DNA from 3 places in the Mesorhizobium sp. P2_D5 genome. Region 1 is predicted to be linked to each of the others. Evidence: riboswitches for the same ligand, from Rfam matches in the RefSeq annotation. Region 1 holds a riboswitch; each other region holds the start of a gene.

What was found. Region 1 has a riboswitch for cobalamin ahead of AC1DYW_RS31440 (DUF1636 family protein). Riboswitches for the same ligand answer to the same signal wherever they lie in the genome.
Region 2: linked by a shared signal. The riboswitch ahead of bluB (5,6-dimethylbenzimidazole synthase) and the one ahead of AC1DYW_RS31440 (DUF1636 family protein) in region 1 are both predicted to bind cobalamin.
Region 3: linked by a shared signal. The riboswitch ahead of AC1DYW_RS03530 (aromatic ring-hydroxylating oxygenase subunit alpha) and the one ahead of AC1DYW_RS31440 (DUF1636 family protein) in region 1 are both predicted to bind cobalamin.

Annotation. Positions count from the first base shown of each region.
Region 1 is NZ_JBFUEE010000011.1:102,702-108,787, reverse strand. It holds gene cobN (cobaltochelatase subunit CobN) at 1-1,605, opposite strand, end outside; gene cobW (cobalamin biosynthesis protein CobW) at 1,624-2,661, opposite strand; gene AC1DYW_RS31440 (DUF1636 family protein) at 2,664-3,092, opposite strand; cobalamin riboswitch at 3,132-3,337, opposite strand; gene AC1DYW_RS31435 (winged helix-turn-helix domain-containing protein) at 3,367-4,566, opposite strand; gene AC1DYW_RS31430 (NADH-quinone oxidoreductase subunit A) at 4,898-5,263, shown strand; gene AC1DYW_RS31425 (NuoB/complex I 20 kDa subunit family protein) at 5,254-5,835, shown strand; gene AC1DYW_RS31420 (NADH-quinone oxidoreductase subunit C) at 5,840-6,086, shown strand, end outside.
Region 2 is NZ_JBFUEE010000002.1:681,553-687,638, forward strand. It holds gene AC1DYW_RS09970 (MFS transporter) at 1-416, opposite strand, end outside; gene AC1DYW_RS09975 (TetR/AcrR family transcriptional regulator) at 537-1,145, shown strand; gene AC1DYW_RS09980 (hypothetical protein) at 1,242-2,225, shown strand; partial or broken gene bluB (5,6-dimethylbenzimidazole synthase) at 2,342-3,016, opposite strand; cobalamin riboswitch at 3,020-3,199, opposite strand; gene AC1DYW_RS09990 (histone deacetylase family protein) at 3,321-4,247, shown strand; gene AC1DYW_RS09995 (exodeoxyribonuclease VII small subunit) at 4,251-4,502, shown strand; gene AC1DYW_RS10000 (DUF2277 domain-containing protein) at 4,615-4,881, shown strand; gene AC1DYW_RS10005 (pirin family protein) at 4,919-5,839, shown strand; gene dxs (1-deoxy-D-xylulose-5-phosphate synthase) at 5,966-6,086, shown strand, end outside.
Region 3 is NZ_JBFUEE010000001.1:720,040-726,125, reverse strand. It holds gene bglA (beta-galactosidase BglA) at 1-264, shown strand, start outside; gene AC1DYW_RS03545 (ABC transporter ATP-binding protein) at 306-1,418, shown strand; gene AC1DYW_RS03540 (DUF680 domain-containing protein) at 1,494-1,733, opposite strand; gene AC1DYW_RS03535 (DUF680 domain-containing protein) at 1,803-2,003, opposite strand; cobalamin riboswitch at 2,515-2,716, shown strand; gene AC1DYW_RS03530 (aromatic ring-hydroxylating oxygenase subunit alpha) at 2,831-4,078, shown strand; gene AC1DYW_RS03525 (FAD-binding oxidoreductase) at 4,159-5,259, shown strand; gene AC1DYW_RS03520 (ferredoxin reductase) at 5,323-6,069, opposite strand; gene AC1DYW_RS03515 (sulfite oxidase-like oxidoreductase) at 6,066-6,086, opposite strand, start outside.

The DNA of each region.
Region 1 (6,086 bases):
CGCATGAGCGCCGAGCGATTTGCGCAGCCACAGGCCGAAGGCGATCAGCGCATGCCGCGGCGGCAGCGTCGGGTCGTGATAATCGGCGCGCCGATCCACTGACCGGCCGCGGTCGGGAGCAAGCGCCACGGTGACGTTGCCGAAGGTGGCGGCGCGGAAGGGGAATTTTGCGGAGGTTAGCACCTCGCGCAAACCTGTTTCATCTTTCGCCTTACCCCAGGCGCCTTCTACGGCAGCTATCGCCGCCCTCGGCAGTTCGGTTGAGAAGCACAGATAGTCGTCAAGCTTCAGCCCGTGGTTTGAACTTTCCAGCAAATCCAGCAGCGCACGCGGCGTTTGCGGAATCCCGTCAACGGCATAGCCCTGTCCCTTGAGGTCCTGCAGCATCGCCAGCACGCTGGACGGCACGTCGAGGCCGACGGCATAGCCGGTGCGGCCGGGGGCGCTGGGATAATCGGGGATCAGGATGGCAAGCTTGCGCTCGGCGCTCGGCGTTTCTTGCAGCTTGATGAAGGCCGCGACACGGTCCGCCACTTGCGCCACACGATCGGGCTCCGGCCGGTTGGCGAAGGCGCGGTGACCAAGTGCGGGATCGACCTCGCTCTCGCCCTTGAAGGAAATGGCGCCGGCAAGGATGCGGCCGTCGAGTTCGGGCAGCACGACATGCATAGCGAGGTCGGCGGGCGCCAGCCCACGCTGGTTGTTTTCCCAGATGTCGCGGCGGGTGGTGGCGACGATGACCTGGAAGACTGGCACGCCGGCACGATCGAACAGGGTTTCGACGCCGGGTTCGGCGCCGGACGCGAAGGCGGTCGCGGTGACGATGGCGGCAGGTTTCAACGAGGCCAGCGCGGTTTCGACGAACGCCAGCGATACCGGGTCCTTGAGGCTGGAGACGAAGATGGGGACCGGCGTCATACGGCGCTGCCGCAGCGCTTCAAAAAGGGCGTCGATCGGTGCGACATCGGCGGCCAGCAGCATCGAACGGTAGAACAGGATGGGGATGACAGGCGCGGTGTTTCCTTGCCCCTCGAGAGGAAGGGGGACGACGCCGCGGCCCGGCTCATAGTAGCCGGCCTTTGGTACCGCGACAGGCGCCGAAATTGTTGCTTCAGACCCTGCCAGCCGCGCCAGCTTCTGCACCAGCGCGTTCATATTGGCCGGACCGCCCTCGCGAAAATAGTCGAGCAGGCCGTCCAGTTCCTGGCGCGGCAGTGTCGAGGCTTCGATCAGGCGCAGATCCTCGTCGCGGCATTCGCCGGGCAGCAGCGCCAGTTTTATACCGCGCGCGCGGGCGGTCGAGGCAAGCTGGTCGCAGCCGTAGCGCCACCAGTCGTAGCCGCCCAGAATGCGCACGAGGATGACTTTGGCATGGCGGGCGACGCTGTCGACCCAGAGGTCGACGGACATCGGATGGCGCAGGTCACGCAAAGCCGCCAGCCGCATCGAGGGCAGGCGCTCGGCATCGGCCTTCCATGCCGCCGCCAGTCCGGCGAGATCGCTGTCGGTGAAGGACAGGGCCACGATATCCGCCGGCGACTGCCGCAGATCGACCGGCTCGGCGAGATCGTCGAGCGAGGCGGAGGTCGTGGTGAGGATGTGCATCGCGGGCCGTGGTTTGCGTCAGCCGGCGAGTATACGCTCGATCGCCGGGCGGTTCAGCCCCTTGAGGCCGATAACGACGAGACGCGAGCGGCGGTCATCCCCGGCCGTCCAGGCGCGGTCGTAGTAGTGATTGACGCGCGGTCCCACGGCCTGCAGCAAGAGCCGCATCGGCTTGCCGCCAACCTCGACGAAGCCTTTTACGCGCAGCACGTTTTCTTCCTCGGCGGCGGTGGCGACGCGCTTTGCCAGCTCGTCGGGATTGGCGATCGAGGCAATGTCGATGACGAAAGAGTCGAAGTCGTCGTGCTCGTGGTCGAGTTCGTCGTCGTGGTGGGTCTTGCGGTTCTCGATATCGTCCTCGACGGCAAGGCCAAGACCAAGTAGCACCGACGGATCGACCTTGCCTTGCGACGTCGGCACGATCTTCACGGCGCGAGCGATGTGCTCGTTGATGATGGCGTTGGCGCGGGCGGAGCCGGCGGTGTCCATCAGGTCGCTCTTCGACAGGATGATCAGGTCGGCGCAGGCGATCTGGTCCTCGAACACCTCCTCGACCGGATCGTCGTGATCGAGCGTCTCATCCTGGGCGCGCTGTGCCTGAAGTGCGTCCATGTCATTGGCGACGCGGCCTTCGGCGAGTGCGGGACCGTCGACGACGGCGATGACGCCATCGACCGTCACGCGGCTCTTCACCGTCGGCCACTGGAAAGCCTGGACCAGTGGCTTGGGCAGAGCCAGACCCGAGGTCTCGATCAAGATGTGGTCGACCTTCGGCGTCAACGACAGGATCTGGTCGAGCGCCGGCACGAAATCGTCGGCAACGGTGCAGCAGATGCAGCCATTGGACAGTTCGACGATGTTTTCCTCCGGGCAGGTGTCGATGCCGCAGCCCTTCAGGATTTCGCCGTCGATGCCGATGTCGCCGAACTCGTTGACGATGATGGCGATCCGCTTGCCGCCGGCGTTTTCCAGGAGATGGCGGATCAGCGTCGTCTTGCCGGCGCCGAGGAAGCCGGTGACGACGGTGCAGGGGACGCGGGAGACGGAGGCAGTCATGATCAGTCCTTCAGCAGGTCGAGGGGAGGGATGCGGGCCACGAGGCCGCGCTTGAGGCTATCTGGACGGCCGCGCCACGGGATCAGGCCGTCGGTCGAGGTGGCGAAGAGTTTTGCCCCTGTGACGAGGTCGGCGCCGCTGGATGTGGTCAGGTCGCCGAAGACGTAGCTCCAGCAACCATCGCGCAGGATGGCGGCACTGAGCCGGCGCTTGCAATTGCCGAGGCATTCGACCGTGCGGACGCGGATGTCTTGGCCAGACGCGGCGTGACGCGTGTCGTCCGCGAGCAGTTCGCCGGCGCGGGGATGGGCATCGGAACCGGTTTCATCGCGACAGGAGGCACAGACGATCACGGTCACGCCGGCAAGGGCATCGCTCTCGCCGGACGAATTGTCCGCTGTGCCAGCGGAAAAACTGCTGTCGTGGTCCAAAAATTGGGCTCCTTGCCCGGAAACCCGCCGGGCGATCGGATTCTACAGTCGCAGACGGCAGGTCTCCTGGCTCGCGGGTCATCGCCTTGGGTAGCCGCCTTCCCGGGAATACCCCAGTGGCTTTCGGCCTTGGCTCGTCGCTTACAGTTGCGGGGACAGCCGCGGATTTGAAATCGGAATTTCGCACCGCATTCCCTCTTGGCTCCTCTCGTTGAAGAGAGGAGACCGTCTGGAGCGGATTTAGGCTTTTGCGGGCGGCGGTGTCAACGTGGGCTTACGACACGGTCAGGTCGGCCAGCGCCGGACCCAAATCACCGGCTGATGTCACCTCTATACGTTCAAGGCCGAGCCAGCCCTGCATCTGCTTCAATTCTTCGAAGAGTTCTGCAGCGGTTTCAGGCGGCGCGCCGGGCTCTGCGTAAGCAGCATGGACCCGCAGGACACCGGCTGGCCGGTCGGCCTTGAGGTCAACGCGCGCCACGATCCTGTCGCCGAGCAGGAACGGCAGGACGTAGTAGCCGTATTGGCGCTTTTCGGCTGGCGTGTAGATCTCGATGCGGTAGTGGAAGTCGAACAGCCGCTCGGTGCGCGACCGTTCGAAGACGACCGGATCGAACGGCGCCAGCAAAGCGCGGGCCTCGATCTTGCGTGGCAGACGGGCGTCTTTATGAAGATAGGCCGGCTTGTCCCAGCCTTCGACACGCACAGGCAGCAGTTCGCCTGTTTCGACCAGTTCCTCCAGTCGGCCCTTCATGTCGGCGGGGGACAGGCGGAAATAGTCGCGCAGGTCGCCTGATGTCGCGATGCCGTGGGCGCGGGCGGAAATGCGCAGCAATTCGCGGTGCGCGTCCTCGGCGGCGGGCACCGGCAGGTCGAGGATCGCCTGCGGCAGCACGCGTTCCGGCAGATCGTAGAACCGCTCGAAACCGCGACGGTGCGCCGTTGTGATGCGCCCGGCCCAGAACAGCCATTCGAAGGCGTGCTTGGCATGGCTCCAGCCCCACCAGCCGCCCGAGCCTTTCTGGCCTTCGAGCGCGGAAGCGGCGATCGGCCCGCGATCGGCGACCTCGCGATAGATCTGTTCGATGTAGCCAGCGTGTTCGCGGCCCCATTTGGCGAGACCGAGATACATTTCGTCGCCGCGCTCGGCTCGCTGCATGCGCCAGCGCATCAGCGGGTAGGTCTCGACCGGCAGGAAGGAGGCTTCGTGTGCCCAGTATTCGAACACCGTGCGTTTGCGCGTCACGGCGGCGTTGTCGAGCAGAGCGAAGGGGTAGGGGCCAAGGCGCGAATAGAGCGGCATATAGTGGGCGCGCACCACTGCACTGACGGAATCGATCTGCAGCAGGCCGGTGCGGGAGAGAACGCGGGCGAAATGGCGGCGGTCGGGCGTACCGGCGGGGCGGGGATCGAGAAACCCCTGGGCGGCGAGCGCGATGCGCCGGGCCATGGCAAGCGAGAACTTTTCCTTCATGCAGGCATCACTCTGAGGGTGGTTGGCCGAAGTTCTGATGGGTGATTCCGGCCCATGCTAGCAGGGTTTTGGCGGCAACCATGTCAGGAGACAAAAGTGGAGTAAAAAGCGAAGGAAATCAAACAGGAGCGGATCGGACCAGTTTCCTCGGATATGCCGTCCAGCACCGCGTTTTGAACAAGGTTTGACTTGCTTCGCTGGAAGTGCTGCGCTAACCCTCGCCGCGTTGCAGCATAGGCCCTTAAAACGGTTCAGCGGTTAAACTGTCACGCTTCCGCATTAGGGTCCGGTGCTGTAATCAACGTGGATTGGCGCCAACGGAAAGCCGAGCATGAACGCACTTCTAGGTTCATACCTGCCCATCGTCCTGTTCATCGGCGTGGCCCTGGTCGTCGGGCTGGCGCTGCTGGCCGCCCCCTTCCTGGTCGCCTACCGCAATCCCGATCCCGAAAAGCTTTCCGCCTACGAGTGCGGTTTCAACTCGTTCGACGACGCCCGCATGAAATTCGACATCCGTTTCTACCTGGTGTCGATCCTGTTCATCATCTTCGACCTGGAAGTGGCTTTCCTGTTTCCGTGGGCGGTGTCGTTCTCGAAGATCGGCATGCTCGGCTTCTGGTCGATGATGGTCTTCCTGGCGGTGCTGACCATCGGCTTTGCCTATGAATGGAAAAAAGGAGCGCTGGAATGGGATTGAACGACAGTTCCGGCACGCTCGTCGCGCCGAAGCCCAAGGGCCTGATCGATCCCAACACCGGCAGGCCGGTAGGGTCCGACGATCCTTTCTTCCTCGAGATCAACAACGAATTGGCCGACAAGGGCTTTCTCGTCACCTCGACTGAGGCGCTGATCACCTGGGCGCGCAGCGGTTCGCTGATGTTCATGACGTTCGGCCTCGCCTGCTGCGCGGTCGAGATGATCCATACTTCGATGCCGCGCTACGATTCGGAGCGGTTCGGCGTTGCGCCGCGCGCGTCTCCGCGCCAGTCCGACATCATGATCGTCGCCGGCACGCTGACTAACAAGATGGCGCCGGCGCTGCGCAAGGTCTATGACCAGATGCCGGAGCCGCGCTACGTCATCTCGATGGGCTCCTGCGCCAATGGCGGCGGCTACTACCACTATTCCTATTCGGTGGTGCGCGGCTGCGACCGCGTCGTGCCGGTCGACATCTATGTGCCCGGCTGCCCGCCGAGCGCCGAAGCGCTGCTTTACGGGATTCTTCTGTTGCAGAAGAAGATCCGCCGCACCGGCACGATCGAACGGTAAATCCATGACCGCATCCCTGAGCGAACTGTCGACCTATCTCGGCGAGAAGCTGATCGGCCGCGTGAATGACGCGGTGATCGCCTATGGCGAACTCACCGTCCATGTCGAGCCGCGCAATCTGGTCGAGGTGATGACTTTCCTGCGCGACGATGCGCGCTGCCAGTTCATCTCGATCATCGATGTCTGCGGCGCCGACCATCCGTCGCGGGCCAAGCGCTTCGACGTCGTCTATCACCTGTTGTCGCCGAAGC
Region 2 (6,086 bases), on a different contig from region 1:
TTCATCTCGGGCCGTCCGCGGAAAATCTCGGTCCAGCGAGCGCGCACCATTGCCGGGATGCTGGGCATCGCCGCCGCCAGCAGCGCCGACACGAACAGCGTCCATATCGGCCAGTCCTGGTTGGCCGCTGCAATCAGGACGGCGAAAGCGAGCACCGAGATGATCGTGGTGGGCACGACGATCCGCGTCTGGCCAAGGCGATCGACAAGCCTTGATATTTGCGGCGCCATGAAAGCGTTGGCCAGTGCGAATGTCGCGGAGACGGCGCCGGCCAGCCAGTATTCGCCACGCGTCTGCGACAGCATCGCCACGATGCCGATTGGCGCCATCGCGATCGGCAGCCGCGCCATGAAGCCCGCTGCTGCAAAGCCCTTGGCGCCGGGGGCGCGAAAGATCTCCGAATAGGGATTTTGCATGTCCGGTTCCTCGACAAAGGCAGATTCGACAATTACATACGATGCGTATGATTGTTAGATAAATCATACGCCGCGTATGTCAATTGGCATACGAAGCGTATGTTAGTAGGTCCAGAAGCCATGCACAAACCTCGCAAGGAGATGATCGCCGAGACGCGCGCCAAGCTGATCGGGGCCGCCCGCCATGCCTTCGGCACGATCGGCTATGCCCAGGCGTCGATGGATGATTTCACCGCATCGGCCGGACTGACGCGCGGCGCACTCTATCATCACTTCGGCGACAAGAAGGGCTTGCTGCAAGCGGTTATCGCCGAAATCGACGGGGAGATGGCGGCGCGCGTGAACGAAGTGGCGTCGAGAGCACCGACCCGCTGGCAGCATTTCGTCGACGAATGCACGACCTATATCGAGATGGCGTTGGAGCCGGAAATCCAGCGCATCATGTTCCGGGATGGCCCGGCCGTGCTGGGGGATCCTGCACAATGGCCAAATGCCAATGCATGTGTCGGTTCAATGACCGATCATCTGACCAGGCTGCAGGAGGAGGGCGTGGTCGTTCCCAGCCTCGACCCCGAGACCGCCTCGCGGCTGATCAACGGGGCGAGCAGCCAGGCAGCGCAGCGGATCGCCAATTCGAGCGACCCCGAAGCGACGTCGAAGAAGGTGGTGGCGGCCTTCAAGCAACTGCTCGAAGGCTTGCTCAAGAAGCAGGGTTCGCAGCCGGTCTGAAATCTCCATTGCCGGTCTGGCGCGCCACTCCCACGATTGACAACAGCCGGTTTCGGCGCATCCTCTCGCGCCATCTCTGAGCGGAGATTCGGGGGCATGTGGGATTTCAATATCGGCAGGTCGGTGTCCATCATGATGCGGACCTGGCCCTTCGTTGTCTTTCGCATGATCGTCTATTTCGGCATCACGCTGGCCTATATCGTGGCGACCGGCACGGGCGCCTCCGTTGGCTACGGCGTCGGCCATATCTCCACCGATCCCGACGGGCCGCTGTCCTTTGCCTTGTGGGGCGGCGTGGTTGGCTTTGGCGTCGTCTCGATTGCCGTCTACTGGATCCGCGAATACATCCTCTATGTCGTCAAGGCCGGCCATATCGCCGTCATGGTCCATCTGATTGACGGCCGCGACGTTCCCGACGGCCAGAACCAGATCGCCTATGCCAAGGACATCGTGACCCAGCGTTTTGCCGAGGCCAACATCCTTTTCGTCGTCGACCAACTGGTCAAGGGCGCCATCCGCGCCATCACCGGGCTGCTCGGCGGCATCTCCGCCTTCCTGCCGATCCCGGGCCTGAGCGGCCTGGTCAGCTTCGTCAACACGGTGATCCGCCTGTCGCTGACCTATGTCGACGAGATCATCCTCGGCTACAACATCCGCATCAATTCAGCCTCGCCGTTCGAGACTGCCCGCCAAGGCGTCGTGCTCTATGCCCAGAACGGCAAGATCATGGTCAAGAACGCCGTTTGGCTGGCGGTCATCATGTGGGGCGTCTCGTTCGTCATCTTCCTGCTGATGCTGGCGCCGGCCGGCGCGATTCTTTTCCTCATGCCCGGGCAGCTTGCCGGCTGGGCTTTCGTGCTCGCCATCGTCTTCGCCTGGGCCTTCAAGGCGGCGTTCATCGAACCCTTCGCCATCGCCTGCCTGATGCAGGTCTATTTCAGGATCATTGAGGGCCAGGTGCCCGATCCCGCCTGGGACGCCCGGCTGGCCGAGGCGTCGTCGAAGTTCAGGGAACTCAAGGACAAGGCGCTGGCCTCCTTCGGCGGTTCGCGCTGGGGCACGGCCGGCGCGACGCGCTGATCGGCAGTGGTCGCCGGCGCGGCATCGACCCCGTTGAGGCGCGCCACGGTCGATTTGAGCAACGCTTCTCCTTGCCCGCAAAAGGTCTCGCTCATGATCAACTCCGGCAGTGGCAAGCGGCGGCCCCAGCCATGTGCTTCGAGGTCCGGCTTTGGCGCGAACTCGGAAACACGGCCGACGCAGAGATAGGCGACCGGCGTCACATGCTCGGGAATTGACAGCAGGCTTTTCAATGCCTGCGCCTCGATGATGCTGACCCAGCCGACCCCGACACCCTCGGCGCGCGCCGCCAGCCAGAAGTTCTGCACCGCGCAAACCGTGCTGTAGAGGTCCATCTCCGGATTGTGCCAGCGCCCCAGCGGCGAACCCTTCGAGCGCTGCCGGTCGCAGGTGATGCAGATGTTGAGCGCGCTTTCGCAGATGCCTTCCAGCTTGAGCTTGCGGTAAAGCGCCTGTCGCTCTTCCGCGATGGCCGGCAGTTCCTGTTCACGCGCCGCCAGGAACAGGTCACGCACTTTTTCCCGTCGCTCGGCATCGCGAATAACTATGAAATTCCAAGGCTGCATGAAGCCGACCGACGGCGCATGGTGAGCGGCAAGCAGCAGCCGCGCCAGCACCTCATCGTCGAGCGCGGTTGGCAGGAAATGGCTGCGCACGTCGCGCCGCGTGAACATTGCGCGATAGACCGCATCGCGTGCACTCTGGTCAAATCCGTCGCCAACAGAGGCGGTCATGTGTTCCGGCATCGCGTGTCCCCTTGCGATTGCTGTGGATGTCTTCCGCCTGACCATGCGGATGACGATGCCTGCCAGGCCGGTCTTCTGGCTTGGGATCAACCCGCGTCCGGTGCCTTCCCGTCATCGACAGTGGCATTTACCGGCGCGGTCCCCCTTACAGCGTTGGGCACGCCACGGAGTTCAACCGTGTTCCCGATTCTCCCGCTTGCGGCGGGCACCAGGCAGTGGCAGCGACCTTACGCCGAAGCGCTGACGACGCCAATGCCTGCAGCGACACCAATGGACGCATGTGTGATTTTCCCCAGCCATCAGGCCACGACGCATGGCCATCGCGACGTCGGGGCACTAGATAGGGAAGATGGCCACTCGTCTCTACACCCATCCGATCTTCCTTGAGCACATCACGCCGCCCGGTCACCCCGAGCGGCCGGACCGGTTGCGCGCCATCGAACGGGTGCTCGACGATGAGGCTTTTGTGGGGCTGGATCGCATCAAGGCGCCTGAAGGCGACGAGGCCACCATTCTCTACGCGCATCCCGCCGATTTCGTCGCCCGCGTCCGCGCCGCCATTCCCGACGAGGGCATCGCCCGCATCGACGCCGACACCACCGCTAGCCCGAAGAGCTGGCAAGCGGCGATCACCGCGATCGGCGCCGCCAATGCGGCCGTCGACGATGTCTTTGCGGGCCGCGCCGACAACGTCTTCGTCGCCGCGCGGCCGCCCGGCCACCATGCTGAAAAAACCACGGCCATGGGCTTCTGCCTCTTCAACACGGCGGCGATCGCCGCGCGTTATGCGCAGAAGAAACATGGCGTCGAGCGCGTTGCGGTCGTCGACTGGGACGTGCATCACGGCAACGGCACGCAAGATATTTTCTGGGACGATCCGTCGGTGCTCTATTGCTCGACGCACCAGATGCCGCTTTATCCCGGCACCGGGGCAAAGAGCGAGATCGGCGCCGGCAACATCGTCAACGCGCCGCTGGCGCCGCAGACCGGCAGCGAGGTTTTCCGCGATGCCTTGCTGTCGCGTGTCCTGCCGGCGCTCGACAATTTCGCGCCCGACCTGATCATCATTTCGGCCGGTTTCGACGCGCATCATCGCGATCCGCTGGCCGAAATCAACCTGACAGAGGATGATTTCGACTGGGCGACCGGCCAGCTTATGCAGCGCGCCACGCGCCACAGCGGCAACCGGCTCGTCAGCCTGCTCGAGGGTGGCTACGATCTGCAGGGACTGGCATTTTCGGTCGCCGCCCATGTCGGGCGACTGATGAAAGGGTGAATGATGGCTGGAGAGACCAACGAAGACGTCAAGGCGATGAGCTTCGAGCAGGCACTCGATGCGCTGGAAAAGATCGTCGATGATCTGGAGCGTGGCGACGTGCCGCTCGACCAGTCGATCAGGATCTATGAGCGCGGCGAGGCGCTGAAGGCGCATTGCGACCGGCTGCTGAAAGCCGCCGAGGACAAGGTCGAGAAGATCAGGCTGTCGCGCGACGGCAAGCCGGTTGGAACGGAGCCGCTCGACGCCGACTGAGTCATGCTTCCCGAACGATGGGCTTGCCTCACTGGCTTTGGACATGATCATGGTCGAGGATAGTAGCCGTCCCGATTGAAACGGCTTCAGGACAAGAGGAGGTTCGCAAACGATGTGCAGAAACATCAAGACCCTGTTCAATTTTGATCCGCCGGCATCCAATGACGAGGTGCGCGACGCCGCACTTCAGTTTGTTCGCAAATTGAGCGGAACGACGCGACCTTCGAAGCAGAACCAGCACGCCTTCGATCATGCGGTCGAAGCCATCGCGGCATCGGCGCGTGAGCTTCTCGATTCCCTCGAAACCCATCAGCATCCTCGCAATCGCGAAGAGGTGGCCGCCAAGGCGCGGGCAAAATCGGCGATCCGTTTTGCCTGATCCGACAAGCAGGCACGGCCGCTGACAAGGAGAGTCCATGAGCTTCTTCCCCGGGAAAGACCCTGAAGTCGGCGACGCCTTTGCCAGCGACCAGATCGAGCTGATGGTCATTCCGAACGCCAAGGACATTGGCGGTTTCCAGGTACGCCGCGCTTTGCCGACCGCCAAAAGACGGCTCGTCGGGCCTTTCATCTTCTTCGACCGCATGGGCCCAGCGATCCTGCGCGCGGGCCAGGCGCTCGATGTCCGTCCTCATCCGCATATCGGGCTGTCGACGGTGACCTATCTGTTCGACGGCAAGATCAGGCATCGCGATTCACTCGGCACCGAAATGGTCATCCAGCCCGGCGACGTGAATTTGATGACCGCCGGCCGCGGCATCGTCCATTCCGAGCGCACGCCGGAGGAATTGCGTGGCGCGCCGATGTCGGTCTCCGGCCTGCAGACATGGCTGGCACTGCCGGACGGCAAGGAGGAAGTGGCACCGGTTTTCGAGAACACCGCTGCCTTGCGGCTCCCCGAGATCGATGCCGAAGGCGTCGGCGGTCGCGTCGTCATCGGCGACTTCCAGGGACTGCGGTCCCCCGTGAGGGCTCACTCCGAGACGCTTTATGCCGACCTTAGGCTGGCGCCTGGCGCCAGCGTGAAAATCCCGGCCGATGCCGAGGAGCGCGCCATCTACACGCTCGAAGGCGAGGTTTCGATTTCAGGCGATGTTTTTCCGGCGGAGCGGCTGTTGGTGTTTCGGCCCGGCGACGAGATCGTCGTGTCGTCGGAAGGCGGCGCGCATTTCATGCTGTTCGGTGGCGCCTCGCTCGGCTCGAAGCGTTACATTTGGTGGAATTTCGTCTCGTCCTCCAAGGAGCGCATCGAGCAGGCCAAGCAGGAATGGAAGACCGGCCGCTTCGATATCGTTCCCGGAGATGAGGAAGAATTCATCCCGTTGCCGGAAAGCTGATGCATGTCGCCCAAAAGTGGCCGGGTTTTGGGACCTAAAGCCTGATCCGCGTCACAGACACGCATTTACTTTCGCCGGCGGCCGGCCTATCCCGCCCATGAACAGAAAGCCTGAGCAGGCCTACCCGTGAATTCAACGCCGCATACGCCCCTTCTCGACAAGGTCCGCATCCCGGCCGACCTGCGCACGCTTGCCGAGAGCGAATTGCCGCAACTGGCATCCGAGCTTCGTGCCGAACTGATCGACG
Region 3 (6,086 bases), on a different contig from region 1:
TTTCTCACCTTCCGCCGTGCCCATCCGGCGCTGGCCAAGGGCGACATCACATTCATCGAAAGCGAGGGCGACACCGTCGCCTTCACACGCCGCGCAGGCAATGAGCAGGTCGTCTGCGTCTTCAATCTGGCAGCCAAGCCAACCAGGATTGAGCTTGGCAACCGATCGCTGCAACCTTTGCCGGGACACGGATTTTCGGGGCAGGCGAGCAGCGGTTCCATACAGCTCAACGGCTACGGCGCCTGGTTTGGGCGCATCGACTGAACTTCAGATCACTTGAATTTCAAATCACTGGGAGGAAACCAATGGCCGATGTCACGCTAAGACAAGTGAAGAAGTCCTACGGCAATCTGAACATTCTCCACGGCATCGACCTCGATATAAAGTCGGGCGAGTTCATCGTCTTTGTCGGCCCGTCGGGCTGCGGCAAGTCGACATTGCTGAGGTCGATCGCCGGGCTGGAGGAAATCACCTCCGGCGAACTCAAGATCGCCGGCGAGGTCGTCAACGACGTGCCGCCGTCGAAGCGGGGCATCGCCATGGTGTTCCAGTCCTACGCGCTCTACCCGCACATGACGGTGTACGACAACATGGCGTTCTCGATGAAGATCGGCAAGGAGAACAAGGCCGAGATCGACCGCCGCGTGAAGCAGGCCGCGGAAATCCTGCAGCTGACCAAATATCTCGATCGCCTGCCCAAGGCCATGTCGGGCGGCCAGCGCCAGCGCGTCGCCATCGGCCGCGCCATCGTGCGCAACCCGAAGGTGTTCCTGTTCGACGAGCCGCTGTCGAACCTTGACGCGGCGCTGCGTGTCGCCACCCGCATCGAGATCGCCAAACTCAAGGAATCGATGCCCAACACGACCATGATCTACGTCACCCACGACCAGGTCGAGGCGATGACGCTGGCCGATCGCATCGTGGTGCTCAAGGAAGGCCATATCGAGCAGGTCGGCACGCCGATGGACCTCTACAAGAAGCCCGGCAATTTGTTTGTCGCCCAGTTCATCGGCTCGCCGGCCATGAACATCCTGCCGGCGACCATCGACAAGACCGGAAACCCGACCGTCGTCAGCCATGTCGGCGGCCGCAAGGCAAGCGTGCCGATCGCAACGCCGGCTTCGGCAAAGGGTGCCGCGGTGAGTTTCGGCGTGCGGCCGGAAGATCTGATCATCGCCAGCGGCACGGAGTATCTGTTCGAGGGAACGGTCGACTATGTCGAACAACTCGGCGAAGTCCAGCTTGTCTATGTCGACATCGGCCGCGCCGAGCTGCCGCTGGTGACCAAGCTGCCTGGCAATGTCGAGGTCAAGCGCGGTGCGACGCTGCGGCTGAGCGCGGACGCCAACGACCTTCACATCTTCGACGCGGACGGGCACTCCTTCTCGCTCCGTCAGCCGGAAGTAAAGGCGGCTTGAGACAGAACCAAGTCTCGACACGAAAAGAGCGGCGGGCCAGGCCCGCCGCTCTTTTTTGGAAATCAACTTCGGCTGTTAGCGATTGCCGAAGAGGTCGCGGTCGGCGCTCTGAGGGGCGGACTTCTCTACGTCACCCGACGAATTGAGCAGCTTGCCGACGAAACCACCGCTGTTGCGGATCGAGCCCGTTTGAGAGTTGTCAACCGAACCGACGGCAGGCTGGTTGGCGCCATTCGAACCGTAGTTGTCGCTGGCGGCGAAAGCGCTGCCGGAGATCGCCACGACGGCGGCGGCAGCAAGCATGATCTTCTTCATTTCAAATCTCCTGAATTCTGGATTTCGCCAAGACGGCGGGAGAGCCCGCCGCCTTCTGGGAATCGGCTGTTAGTTATTGCCGAAGAGGTTACGGTTGCTACCCTGGGCAGGCGTCTGAGCAGCCGGCTCCGACTTCTTGGTCGAAGCAGTGTACGAGCTGTCGACAGCAGCGGTGGCTGCCGGGGCATTCGAACCATAGTGGTCGCTGTTCGCGAAGGCGCTGCCGGAAATGGCCAGAAGGGCGGCGGCAGTGAGGATGATCTTTTTCATTTTTTGGTACTCCAGTATTTCTTATTTTTGCCGTCCGTCTAGCGGCGTGTCTTGGGAAGAAATCGCGTCGTTCGGACAGCCCCGATGTGGGAGAGCCATCCAGCCATTTCCAATCACGAAGTTGTTCCGCGTGGACCAAGAATCCACCACTTGAAATTGCGCCAGGGGTTTCCACACTCAATGTTTTTCTAATTCATATCAAAGAGTTGTACGAAACAGGTACCCCGATCACCAACTGTGTCGGAGGCCCAGCGTTCACAAGTCCTGCACGCACAGTCAACAGAAACGAACCGTTCGGTTCGATTTTAGCGGCAGCTAATAGTCACTTTTCGATACCGTTAACCTTTTCTGCTTCCTGGCAAGGGGTCGGTTTCGGCGAGATTGGAGCCGGCTATGGTTGCCCAAGAGAAAGGCTTCCGCTTCGCGATCACCGACCGGAACGTTTCGCAAGCGTGTCGCGCCGCATGGATACGATGTCGTTTTCATGCCGATGACGCGCCCGCGATCGTGATTAGATCATGTCATCTCAGGTGCCGCTTCGTGACGACGAGGCGGAGAATTGGGAAGCCGGTCAGAATCCGGCGCTGCCCCCGCAACGGTGGTGGAGTTCAAGTCGCAACGGGAGACCACTGGGCGTCAGCCTGGGAAGGTGTCGCGATGGTCCGCAAGGACAACTCCAGAGCCCGGAAACCAGCCCGAGATGTCTAGACTCGACTGATCGCGGTGGGCGGTCAAGAGGCGGATAGTGCATGTCCGGCGCATCGCCGGCCTGCGTCCAATCCTTCCTCCGTCACCACCAGTTCAGTCCTTAGAAACGAGGACAGGACATGGATGCTCGCAACGACATGCTGAGGCTCTTGAGTGGCCGGCGGCAAGGCTTTTCGCTAGGACAGCCCTTCTACACCGATCCAGACTATTTCAAGCTCGACATGGAGCTGATCTGGTATCGCGACTGGCTGTTCATCGGTCATGATTGCGAGCTGCCGAAGCCGGGCAGCTACATCACGGCGCAGATTGGCGACTATCCAGTCGTGCTTGTCCGCGACCAGAAGGGCAATATCAACGCCTTCCACAATTCCTGCCGCCATCGCGGCAGCCGCGTCTGCAATTCCGACAAGGGCACGGCGGCAAAGCTGGTCTGCCCCTATCACCAATGGACCTACGAGTTGGACGGAAGGCTCTTGTTTGCCAGGCAGATGGCCGACGGTTTCGACAAGAGCCAGTTCGGCTTAAAGCCCGTCGCCTGTGAAAGCGTCGGCGGCTACATTTTCATCTGCCTGGCCAAGGAGCCGGCGGATTTCGCACCGATGCGCGCGATGATCGAGCCCTACCTTTTGCCGCACCGGCTGCGCGAGGCCAAGGTGGCGTTCGAATCGACCATTGTCGAGAAGGGCAACTGGAAGCTGGTCTGGGAAAACAACCGCGAGTGCTATCATTGCGCCGGCAATCATCCGGAGCTCTGCAAGACTTTTCCAGAGGCACCCACGGTGACCGGCGTGCAAGGCGCCGACAGCGACCCGGAAATGCTTGCGCACTGGGCGAAATGCGAAGCGGCCGGCCTGCCGAGCAAATTCCGCATCGATCCGGCCGGACAGTACCGCGCCACCCGCGCGCCGCTGCTGCGCGATGCCGTCAGCTACACGATGACGGGAAAGCGTGCGGTCAAGAAGAACCTGTCCGACAGCGTTTCGACCGACCGCATCGGTTCCTTGCTGCTCTATCACTATCCGACGACCTGGAACCACATTCTGGGCGACCACGCCGTCACCTTCCGGGTGTTGCCGATCAGCGCCACGGAGACCGCGGTGACGACCAAATGGCTGGTTCACAAGGATGCGGTCGAAGGCATCGATTACGATCTCGACGAACTCACCCACGTCTGGACCGAGACCAACGACCAGGACCGGCGGATCGTCGAGGAAAACGCCTTCGGCATCCTGTCGCCTGCCTACGAGCCCGGCCCTTATTCGGAGCTGCATGAGGGTGGCGTCATCCAGTTCGTCGAGTGGTACGCGTCGTTCATCGGCCCGCGCCTTGCCGAAGGCGGCCGGCCGGCGCTGCGCAGCGTTGCATAGTGCATGTCGCCCAAAAGTGCGCAGCGGTTTTGGGAACTCGACATGCACAGGGCAAGAGTGAGGACAAGAGGATGAATGCGATGACGGATCTCGGCCTCTATCGCCATCTCGACCAGATGACGCCCTGGAACGACCGGCTCCAGGTGCTGGAGGTGATCGGCGTCAGCGACGAAGCGCCTGATGTGAAGACCTTCACCTTCCGCTCCGACAACCAGACCTGGTTCCGCTACAAGCCCGGCCAGTTCGTGACGCTGGAACTGCCGACCGCCGACGGGCCGCTGATGCGCACCTATACGCTGTCGTCGTCGCCATCGCGGCCGTTCTCGATCGCGGTGACGATCAAGGCTCAAGCGGGCAGCATCGGCACACGCTGGATGTTCGACCATCTGACGCCGGGCTCGCACGTCAAGGCCTATGGGCCGACAGGCGACTTTTCGCTGCACAGCCACCCGGCCGCCAAGTACCTGTTCATTTCAGCCGGCTCGGGCGTGACGCCGATGATGTCGATGCTGCGCTGGCTGAACGACTGCGCGCCATGGACCGATGTCGGCTTCGTCAATTGCGCGCGGCGCCCGGAAGAGATCATTTTCCGCAAGGAACTCGAACTGCTCGGCAGCCGCATGCCGGGCCTGTCGCTCGGCTTCATGATCGAGGAGCGGTCCAGCCGCGAGGGCTGGTTCGGCCATATGGGCCGCATCGACGCGATCCGGCTGCCCTTGCTGGCGCCCGATTTCCGCGAGCGTGAAATCTTCTGCTGCGGCCCCGATCCCTTCATGCGCGCCGTGCGCGGCATGCTGGACGCCGCCGGCTTCGACATGACGAAATACCATCAGGAGAGCTTTGCGGCGCCTGTCGTGGAGGAGATCCCGGCACCATTCACCTCGCCGGCGGAAGACGGCGCCGCGATTGTCGTCGAAGCCGCGACGCCGATCCGGTTTTCGCTCTCGGATGTCGAGGCCGAATGCGTCGCCGGCCAGACCGTGCTGCAGACGGCTCGCGCCTCGGGCGTGCGGATACCCGCCGCCTGCGAGTTCGGCCTCTGCGGAACCTGCAAGGTGAAGAAGGTCGCCGGCGATGTCGAGATGAGCCACAATGGTGGCATCCTCGATCACGAAATCGACGACGGCTTTATCCTCGCCTGCTGCTCGAAGCCGCTTTCTGCGCTCGAAATCGAGGCGTGACCGCCGGGCGATGCCAAGGCTCAGAACGACGACACGGGAAACCTCTCGAAATGCCGTGTCCGTTCAAACTCCGTAGCGCTCGGTGCGGATGATCTCCGCTGCGACGCCGGCATCGATCAGCGCTTGGGCGGCGGCCGAAACGAAGGCGTTGGAGCCGCAGACGAAGGCGATATCAGGCGGTCCGGGCAGGTGCGCCATGGATTGCACCATCATGGCAACGTCCACCCGCCGCGAATAATCGGCTGGACGGCGTGCGGCTTCGCGCGTCAGGGTCAGCACCAGGTCGAAGCCGTCCTTGCGATCGTCGAGGGCAACCAGTTCGTCACGAAAAATCACCTCGTCCCAGATCCGCGCTGAAAAGACCAGGGTGACGGGCACTACCGAATTGCGCCTGGCGCGGTGACGGACCATCGCCATCAAAGGCACGACGCCCGAACCACCCCCGACCAGCAAAACCGGCCCGCTATCGACATCGGGCCAGATGAAATGCCCGCCGAGCGGCCCGCGCAGTTCGACCTCGTCGCCAATTGCTGCGACGTCGTGGAAAAAGGGCGAGACCTCGCCATCGTCGAGTTTTTCGATCGCCAGTTCGATCACCCCGCCATCTCCGGGCGCGGAGGCAATGGAATAAGAGCGGCGCGCCTGATAGCCGTCCGGCGCCGTCAGCCTGACGTCGACATGCTGACCGGCAAGATAGGTGAAAGGCCGCGATGGCTGGAAAAAGAAGCTGGTGACACGCGGCGTGCGCTTTTCGATACGGACGATCCTGACTGTCTGCCAGGGCGATTGCACTGCCGCAGCGTCGCTCATGGATCGTTCGTGTAGCG